3 regions of the Agromyces sp. CCNWLW203 genome follow, and region 3 is predicted to be linked to each of the others. Evidence: predicted binding sites of a transcription regulator. Region 3 holds the regulator's gene; each other region holds the start of a gene.
What was found. The regulator HrcA, encoded in region 3, represses chaperone genes, less so after heat shock. The targets are predictions, from matches to a motif close to TTNGCACTCGNNNNNNNCGAGTGCNAA.
Positions count from the first base shown of each region.

Region 1 (3,273 bases), on a different contig from region 3:
GACGCGCGCACACTGCGCACGCACCACTGCCGAGCGCACGAACCGCAGCAACGACGAAGGGCGCCTCCCGTGAGGGAGACGCCCTTCGTGTGCGTTGAGTGAGGCGCGGACTAGAAGTCCATGCCGCCCGTCGGGTCGCCGGCCGGAGCCGCGTTCTTCTCGGGCTTGTCGGCGACGACGGCCTCGGTGGTGAGGAACAGGCCCGCGATCGACGCTGCGTTCAGCAGCGCGGAGCGGGTGACCTTCACCGGGTCGTTGATGCCGGCAGCGAGCATGTCGACGTACTCGCCGGTCGCGGCGTTGAGGCCCTGGCCGACCGGGAGGTTGCGCACGCGGTCGACCACGACGCCCGGCTCGAGGCCGGCGTTGAGGGCGATCTGCTTGAGCGGAGCGTCGATCGCGACGCGAACGATGTTCGCACCGGTCGCCTCGTCGCCCGTGAGCTCGAGCTTCTCGAAGGCGGTCTTGCCGGCCTGGATGAGGGCGACGCCACCACCGGCGACGATGCCCTCTTCGACGGCGGCCTTCGCGTTGCGCACTGCGTCTTCGATGCGGTGCTTGCGCTCCTTGAGCTCGACCTCGGTCGCGGCACCCGCCTTGATGACGGCGACGCCGCCGGCGAGCTTGGCGAGGCGCTCCTGGAGCTTCTCGCGGTCGTAGTCGGAGTCGGTGTTCTCGATCTCCTTGCGGATCTGCGCGACGCGGCCGGCGATGGCCTCCTCGTCGCCGCCACCCTCGACGATGGTCGTCTCGTCCTTGGTGATGATGACCTTGCGAGCCGAACCGAGCAGGTCGAGGGTGACGTTCTCGAGCTTGAGGCCGACCTCCTCGGAGATGACCTGGCCACCGGTGAGGGTCGCGATGTCCTGCAGCTGGGCCTTGCGGCGGTCACCGAAGCCGGGAGCCTTGACGGCGACCGACTTGAAGATGCCGCGGATCTTGTTGACGATCAGCGTCGCGAGGGCTTCGCCGTCGACGTCTTCGGCGATGATGAGGAGCTGCTTGCCGGTCTGGATGACCTTGTCGACGATCGGCAGCAGGTCCTTGATGTTGGAGACCTTGCCGTTGACGATGAGGATGTAGGGGTCTTCGAAGACCGCTTCCTGGCGCTCGGGGTCGGTGACGAAGTACGCCGACAGGTAGCCCTTGTCGAAGCGCATGCCCTCGGTGAGCTCGAGCTCGGTGCCGAAGGTGTTCGACTCCTCGACGGTGACGACGCCCTCCTTGCCGACCTTGTCGATCGCCTCGGCGATGAGCGCACCGATCTGCTCGTCGGCGGCCGAGATCGATGCCGTGGCGGCGATCTCTTCCTTCGTCTCGACGTCCTTCGCGTTGGCGAGGAGCTCGGCCTCGACGGCGCGCACGGCCTTCTCGATGCCGCGCTTCAGCGAGATGGGGTCGGCGCCTGCTGCGACGTTGCGGAGGCCCTCACGCACGAGCGCCTGGGCGAGCACGACCGAGGTCGTGGTGCCGTCACCGGCGACGTCGTCGGTCTTCTTGGCGACCTCCTTGACGAGCTCCGCACCGATCTTCTCGTACGGGTCGTCGAGCTCGATCTCCTTGGCGATCGACACACCGTCGTTCGTGATCGTGGGTGCGCCCCACTTCTTCTCGAGCACGACGTTGCGTCCGCGCGGGCCGAGGGTCACCTTCACCGCGTCGGCGAGCGTGTTGAGGCCACGCTCGAGACCACGACGGGCCTCCTCGTTGAAAGCAATGATCTTTGCCATGTGTTTCTCTCGTCCTTTCCCGGACGTCTTCAAAGATTCGTTGGGTTAGCACTCAAAACGAGTGAGTGCTAAATCGATTCTGGCACTCGACCGCCACGAGTGCAAGCGAGCCCGAGGCTGTCCGCTCAGGGCGTGAAGGCCGCAGAACCCTCGTTCGGCACGAGCTCGACCCACGTGTTGCCGGGAGCCAGGCGCAACGGCGACCCGTCGTCGGCGGTGAGCACGATCGGCGACCCCGCGGCGTCCTTCACCCAGGTGCCGTGCGCGGTCCGCCCCCCGGCGGAGACCCAGGCCTCGCCCGAGCCGACCATGACGGTCTTCGGCACTTCGCCGTAGCTCCAGTCGATGCCCACTCGCAGCGTCACGACGTTCGTGGCGCGCACGCGCTCCCCGGAGGCCTCGAGGTCGGGCGAGCCCGCTTGCGACCTGAGCCAGACGGATGCCGCGGCATCCCACTCCCACGCTGGGAACCGGTCTTCGGAGAAGACGAGGTCGATACGCGAGGTCGGCGCCGCGGCGAGGGCCGGGGCCGCGAGCGGATCGGCGGTGCCGTAGGCGAACTGCACCGGCGGCGGCGCAAGCTCGGCGTTGCGGGCGACGGCCTCGGTGGAGTGCAGGATGACGTCGTGGGGGCCCGGCCGTTCGTCGGCGCGCGAGAAGAGCCCGGTCTCGTCGAAGTCGAACACGATGTTCACGAGCGGTGTCGCCATCATCATCTCGACGAACTGGTCCTGGCCGCCCGAGTAGGCGATGATGCCCCCGAAGGGCGAGGCGATGTCGGGGTCCATCGGACGGATGGACCGCACGGGGCCGACCTCGTCGGGCACATCGGAGTGCCAGACCGCGACGTAGCGGGTGAGACCGCCCTCGACGAGTTCCTCGAAGACGATGTCGGTGCGGTTCAGCGCGATCTGCGGTCGCGCCTCTTCGTGGTTGTCGACCTTCACCGCGAGCGAAGGCCGTGCGAGCGCGGCAGCCTCGGCGGAGGTGCCGCGCAACGGGGCGAACGACACGGCGGATGCCGCGGACTCGGACGAGGGGCGGACGGCGGTCTCGGCCGCCGGGGCATCGGGCTCCGTCGCCGACTGGCAGCCCGCCAGCAGCAGCGCCGAGGCGACGAGCACGCCGAGCCCCGCTCCCCGTCGCCGCGGAGGACGCCCGGCCTGCGCTCCCATGCGGTCAGCGTAGCCCGGGGCTCGCAGCCGGACGCGAGAACGCGCCGCCGGGCCGGCGGCGCGTTCTCGCGAATCTCGTCAGGCCGGGCGGACGCCCTCGGCCTGCGGCCCCTTCGAGCCCGTGCCGACCTCGAAGACGACCTGCTGCCCCTCCTCGAGCACCTTGTACCCCGACATGTCGATGGCGGAGTAGTGGACGAAGACGTCTTGGCCCCCCTCGTCGACGGTGATGAATCCGTAGCCCTTTTCAGCGTTGAACCACTTGACGGTTCCGTTCGCCATGCGTTGCTCCCATGTTGCCGTGTCCGATCAGCACGCGCCCGTGGCCTGTGCCGGGCCGCTCACTCGCGCGCACGACGCCAGGGACG
Region 1 is NZ_JAZHYX010000002.1:297,926-301,198, reverse strand. Features, by position in the region: gene xylB (xylulokinase) at 1-2, shown strand, start outside; gene groL (chaperonin GroEL) at 111-1,730, opposite strand; gene VPH61_RS07035 (DUF3048 domain-containing protein) at 1,856-2,905, opposite strand; gene VPH61_RS07030 (cold-shock protein) at 2,984-3,187, opposite strand.
Region 1: the regulator HrcA is predicted to act here: its motif matches at 1,776-1,802, upstream of groL (chaperonin GroEL).

Region 2 (3,273 bases), on a different contig from region 3:
CGCCATGGTGACGCCGTTGTCTGACAGTATTCCGCGCTCATGGCGGAAACAAGACGGCTGCGGTCACAACCGTGTAACACCGCGCCAATCGTTACCCTGCCGACACCTCGGCCGGGTCCGACGCACGGAATCGGCGCGAAGGCGGGCTTTCGCGCCGAGATCGCGCATCCGGCCTCAGTCGGCCCCCCGCAGGTCCTGGGGGCGCCGGAGGGCGCCCCCGACGGGCCTCACGCCGGCTCGGCGATGACCCTGCGCGAGGCGTGCACGCCGCGGATCAGGTCGACCGTCAGCACCACGAGAGCGAGCCAGACGAGCGCGAAGCCGACCCAGCGCTCGGGCGGCATGGGCTCCTGCAGGATGAACACGCCGACGAGGAACTGGATGAACGGCGCGAAGTACTGGATGAAGCCCATGAAGATGAGCGGCAGTCGGCGGGACGCCGCGGCGAAGAGCAGGAGCGGCACCGCGGTGACCGCGCCGAGCCCGACCATCAGCACCGTGTGCCACACGCTCACCGTGCCGATCGTGAGCCCCGTCGTCATGGCGACGAAGACCAGCTGCACGACGGCGAGCGGCGCGAGCCAGACCGTCTCGAGCGTCAGGCCCGAGACGGCGTCGACCTTCGGACCGACGCGCTTCTTGATGAGGCCGTAGAAGCCGAAGGAGAACGCCAGCACGAGCGCGATCCAGGGCAGCTGGCCGTAGCCGAGGGCGAGCACGATCACGGCGACGATCGAGATGCCGACCGCGGTCCACTGCGTCGGGTTCAGCCGCTCGCGCTGCACGAACACGCCGAGGAAGACCGTGACGATGGGATTGATGAAGTAGCCGAGGGCCGCCTCGACGACCTGGTTCGTCGTCGCCGCGAAGACGTACGTCTGCCAGTTGATGAAGATCAGCACGCCCGCGAGGCCCATCGTGAGCACGATGCGGCGATCTCGGAAGAGCGCGGCGAGCGCACGCCAGGCCCGCGTCACGAGGATGAGCAGCGCGCAGAAGACGAGCGAGAAGAGCACCCGCCATGCGACGATCTCGACCGGACCGGACGGTGCGAGCGCGATGAAGTAGATCGGCAGGAAGCCCCAGAGCCCGTACGCGGCGATCGCGTAGGCGAGCCCCGAGCGGCTCACACCCGCCGAGGGACTCGCGGGATCGGGAACCTGGGTCTCGGAGCGGGATGACACCTGCACAGACTACGCCCGCGCACCGGCGTCGACCGCTCCAGGGCGGCGGATGCCGCGGCATCCGCTGCCCTGGACGCGACGAGGCCCGGACACCCATCGGGTGTCCGGGCCTCGGATCGTTCGTGCCGCGCTTAGCGGACGACGACTGCGAGCACGTCGCGAGCCGACAGGACGAGGAGGTCCTCGCCGCCGAACTTGACCTCGGTGCCGCCGTACTTCGAGTAGATCACCTTGTCGCCGACTGCGACGTCGAGCGGGACGCGGTTGCCGTTGTCATCGATGCGGCCGGGGCCCACTGCCACGACCTCGCCCTCCTGGGGCTTCTCCTTGGCGGTGTCGGGGATGACCAGACCGGATGCGGTGGTCTGCTCGGCCTCGACCTGCTTGATCACGATGCGATCCTCGAGCGGCTTGATGGAAACCGACACGGTTTTCCCTTCTCTCTGTGAAGAAAACTGTCTTGCGAAGACTTCGTTAGCAGCCTCAGAGCGAGAGTGCTAAGGCGAGTCTAGGCGCGATTTGGCACTCGTGCAACGTGAGTGCCAGCGGGCATCGACGGGGCGGCATCCGCCGCGGCCGACCGCCCGGCCTGCGGTGCTAGCGTTGCCGAGTGGAACGCGCCGAACTCGTCGAACTGCTCTCGCCCGAGGGCCTCACGCTGCTCGACGGGCTGCCCGATTGGGACTCGAAGGCCGACATCGTCAAGACCGTCGCAGACCTCCGCAAGCAGGGGCACCCGCCGACCCTCGTCGCCGCCGTGCTCAGCCAGGCGAAGCTCCGCGCGAAGGCCGAGGCCAAGTTCGGCCCGTTCGCCTCGCGCATGCTGTTCACCGAGGCCGGGCTCGAGCAGGCCACTCGCCTGAAGGTCGCGGCTCTGCATGCCGGGCGGTTCTCACGGGCCGGCGTGCGCCACGTCGCCGACCTCGGCTGCGGCATCGGCGGCGACGCCCTCGCGATGGCCGCGATCGACCTCGAGGTCACCGCCGCAGACGCCGACGAGGTCACCGCCGCGATCGCCGCCTACAACCTCACGCCGTTCTCCCACGTGCGGGTGCTGCACGAACAGGCTGAGAACGTCGCGCTCGGCGGCATCGACGGCGCCTGGCTCGACCCGGCCAGGCGCACCACCGCGGGTGGCACGACGACGAGAATCGCGGATGCCTCGGCGTACTCCCCCTCGCTCGACTTCGCCTTCGGGCTCGGCGAGCGCATGCCCGTCGGCGTGAAGCTCGGCCCGGGTACCGACCGCGACGTGATCCCGCCGGACGCGGAGGCGCAGTGGGTCTCCGTCGACGGCGACCTCGTGGAGCTCGGCGTGTGGTTCGGCTCGGTCGCCCGACCGGGCATCCGCCGGGCGGCGCTCGTGATCCGCGGCGACGCCGCACAGGAGCTCACGGCCGACGGCGACAGCGAAGACGCCCCGGTCGGCCCGCTCGGCGAGTACCTCTACGAGCCCGACGGCGCGGTGATCCGCGCTCGGCTGATCGGCGATCTGGCGCGCGCGAACGGCGCCTGGATGCTGAGCTCCGGCATCGCGTACCTCACGTCCGACACGGCGTTCGACTCGCCGTTCGCACGAGGCTTCCGGGTGATCGAGCGCCTGCCCGCCGACGAACGGCAGTTGCGCCAGGCCCTCGCCGCTCGCGGCATCGGCACGCTCGAGATCAAGAAGCGCGGCATCGACGTCGACCCGGCGCAGCTGCGCACGAGGCTGAAGCTGAAGGGCGCGGCATCCGCGACCATCGTGCTGACCCGGGAAGCCGGCCGGCACGTCGCCCTGCTCGTCGAGCGGCTCTGACGCCGGCGGGTCAGGTCGGAAGCGCGCCGAAGACGATCGCGTAGTACCCGATCCACACCGCAGAGAAGACGAGGCCGGCGAGGCCCGTGCCGATGCCGACGAAGGCCAGGGTGCGACCGTGCTCCTCACGGCGCAGCCCGAGCACGCCGAAGACGATGGCCGCGATCGACAGCGGCAGCATCCAGCCGACGAAGAGGGATGCCGCTGCGCCGATGATGCCGACCACGGCGGCCACCCAGCTGTACACCCGCCGCTGCGTCTCCTCCTCGGCCTCCTCGACCGTGTCGAGCC
Region 2 is NZ_JAZHYX010000002.1:132,664-135,936, reverse strand. Features, by position in the region: gene rarD (EamA family transporter RarD) at 228-1,184, opposite strand; gene groES (co-chaperone GroES) at 1,316-1,612, opposite strand; gene VPH61_RS06345 (class I SAM-dependent methyltransferase) at 1,795-2,982, shown strand; gene VPH61_RS06340 (DUF4190 domain-containing protein) at 2,993-3,273, opposite strand, start outside.
Region 2: the regulator HrcA is predicted to act here: its motif matches at 1,704-1,730, upstream of groES (co-chaperone GroES).

Region 3 (3,273 bases):
TCTGCTCGACGATGCGTCGGAGCTCAGCTCACGAACTTGATCGAGAGCGGGTAGGTGTAGGGCTGGCCCTGGTTGGCCTTCACCGCGGCGATGATGCTGAAGACGATCGTGACGACCGCGACTGCGATCAGGATGAAGATGCCGATCACGATGAACGTGGTGATGATGCCGACCACGTAGGCGATCGCCATCGTGATCTGGAAGTTCAGCGCGGTCGCGGTGTGCGCACGCACGAACGGGCCCTTGTCCTTCAGGATCAGGTAGCCGACGAGCGCGGGCACGAAGCTGAAGAAGATGCCGCCGATGTGGATCAGCGTCGCCCAGAGCTTCTCGTCGGAGGGGTTCAGCTGCGAGCCGCCCTGCTGGTAGGGGTTCGACGGCGGCGGGGGAGGCGGGGTGGCGTCGGACATGATGTCTCCTTGGTCGGCTCGCGCGGAGGCGAGATTTCGGTCTCGTCGCCCGATGGGCGAAGGTCGAGGCTCTCTCATGCTGGCACAGCAGGGCGCGCCGGGTGAAGAATTCGCCCGGCGCGCTCGCTGGCGGCCGGTTACTTGATGAGGCGGATGGCGAACGGGTAGCGGTAGTGCTGGCCGTCCTTCGCCTTCAGGAAGGCGATGATCGAGAAGACGACGCTCACGATCCAAGCTGCCCAGACGATGAAGGCGCCGATCAGGATCACGGTGAGGATCGAGCCCATGATGTAGGCGAAGACGATCGTGATCTGGAAGTTCAGTGCTTCCTTCGCCTCGGCGTTGGTGAACGAGCCGCGGTCTTTGAAGACGAGCCAGATGATGAGCGACGGAAGGAATCCGACGATGCCGCCGAGGTGGGCGAAGGAGGCCCACTGCACGTCCTGCTCCTGCGAGAGGGGTTCGGCGGCGACCGGCTGCGGTGCACCGGCGGGGGCGCCCTGCGGCGGAGCGGGCGGCGTCGGGCGGCCGTCGGCGTCGGGGCTGGAAGCGTTGGGATCGGTCATGGGGCGTGCCTTTCAGGGGGCTCTCAGATGAACCGCATCTCGCGCGACGGGGGTCGCTGCAAAGGGGGTGACTCGCGGGGGATACCCATAAGCTAGCGCCGCGCCACACGGCTGGCAACGGCGGTGTCACGGTATGGCGCGATATGATTAGCACTCACTCAGAACGAGTGCTAAGCGATGGAGGGAAGCGAGGGCCATGGTCTCCGAACGCAGCCTCGCCGTCCTGCGCGCGATCGTGCAGGACTACGTCGCGTCCCGTGAACCCGTCGGCTCCAAGTCGATCGTCGAGCGGCACGCCTTCGGCGTCTCCGCGGCGACGATCCGCAACGACATGGCGCTGCTCGAAGAGGAGGAGCTGATCGCAGCTCCCCACACGTCGTCGGGCCGCATCCCCACCGACAAGGGTTACCGCGTCTTCGTCGACCAGCTCACCGACGTGCGCCCGCTGAGCGGGGCCCAGCGGCAGGCGATCGAGACCTTCCTCGGCGAATCGAGCGACCTCGACGAGCTGCTCGCGCGCACGGTTCGACTCATCGCACAGCTCACCAATCAGCTCGCGGTCGTGCAGTACCCGAGCTTCGGCAGTGCGCGTGTGCGCCATGTCGAACTCATCGCGCTCGCTCCCGAGCGCGTGCTCTGCATCCTGATCACCGACTCCGGCCAGGTCGAGCAGCGCCTCGCCGAGCTCGAGGAGCCGGTCGACGAGCAGACGCTCGGCGATCTGCGTGTGCGGTTGAACGAGATCGCGGGCGGCCGAGCGATGGCGGATGCCGCGGACGCGCTGTCGGGCGAGCTCGACAACGTCGACCCGCGCCACGCCGCGGTGCTGCACACGCTCGCCGTCACCCTCGCCGAGCAGGCGCGAGCCCAGCGGCAGGATCGCCTCGTGGTCGCCGGCGCGGCGAACCTCGTGCGCACCGAGCAGGACTTCGCCGGGTCGATCCTCGGCGTGATCGAGGCCATCGAAGAGCAAGTGGTGCTGCTGAAGCTCTTCGGCGAGATGGCGACCGACGAGCACGCCGTCACGGTGCGCATCGGTCGCGAGAACGCCTCGTTCGGCCTCGGTGAGACCTCGGTCGTCTCGAGCGCCTTCGCGATCCCGGGCCGCGACATCTCGCGCCTCGGCATCGTCGGACCCACCCGCATGGACTACTCCCACAGCATGGCGGCCGTTCGCGCCGTCGCCCGTTACCTCTCCCGAACGCTCGGCGAGAACTGAACCCGCCGTCCGTCGCTCGCGACCGGCATCCGGCAATCGAAAGGACAAGCCCTCCGTGGCCGACCACTACGAGGTCCTCGGCGTCTCCCACGACGCAACCCCCGACGAGATCAAGAAGGCGTACCGCCGTCTCGCCCGTGAACTCCACCCCGACGTGAACCCGGGGGCCGAGGCATCCGAGCGCTTCAAGTCGGTCACGCACGCCTACGACGTGCTCTCCGACCCGAAGCAGCGTCAGCAGTACGACCTCGGCGACCAGGGCGGCTTCGGCGGTGGCCAGAACTTCGGCGGCTTCGGCGACATCTTCGAGACCTTCTTCGGGGCGGGACAGCAGACCCGCGGGCCGCGTTCGCGCCGTGAGCGCGGCCAGGATGCGCTGCTGCGCGTCGAGGTCGGCCTCGACGAGGTCATCTTCGGCACGCACCGCGACATCGAGGTCGACACCGCGGTGACGTGCGAGACGTGCCACGGCTCGTGCTGCCAGCCGGGCACCTCACCCGTCACGTGCGACATCTGCCACGGCACCGGCTCGATTCAGCGCTCGGTGCGCTCGCTCCTCGGCAACGTCATGACCTCAAGTCCCTGCGGCACCTGCCGGGGCTACGGCACCGTCATCGCGACGCCGTGCGTGACGTGCCAGGGGCAGGGCCGCGTGCGCGCGCGTCGCACTGTTCCGGTAGACATCCCCGCGGGCGTGGACACCGGCGTGCGCCTGCAGATGCCGGGCTCGGGCGAGGCCGGCCCCGCCGGCGGCCCCAACGGCGATCTCTACCTCGAGATCAAGGTCAAGAACCACGACGTCTTCAGCCGCAACGGCGACGACCTGCTGTGCACGCTCGAGGTCTCGATGACCGATGCGATCCTCGGCACGCACGCGACGGTCGCCGCACTCGACGGCGACGTCGAGGTCGAGCTCAAGGCCGGCCTCCAGAGCGGCGAGATCCTCACGGTGAAAGACCGAGGCGTCTCGCGCCTGCGTGGCTCGGGCCGCGGCGACCTCAAGGTCGGCATCCAGGTGGTCACGCCGACGAAGCTCTCGTCGAAGGAACGCGATCTCATGCAGCAGTTCGCCGCCTCG
Region 3 is NZ_JAZHYX010000006.1:141,879-145,151, reverse strand. Features, by position in the region: gene hemW (radical SAM family heme chaperone HemW) at 1-40, shown strand, start outside; gene VPH61_RS14520 (DUF4870 domain-containing protein) at 24-410, opposite strand; gene VPH61_RS14515 (DUF4870 domain-containing protein) at 548-976, opposite strand; gene hrcA (heat-inducible transcriptional repressor HrcA) at 1,173-2,195, shown strand; gene dnaJ (molecular chaperone DnaJ) at 2,251-3,273, shown strand, end outside.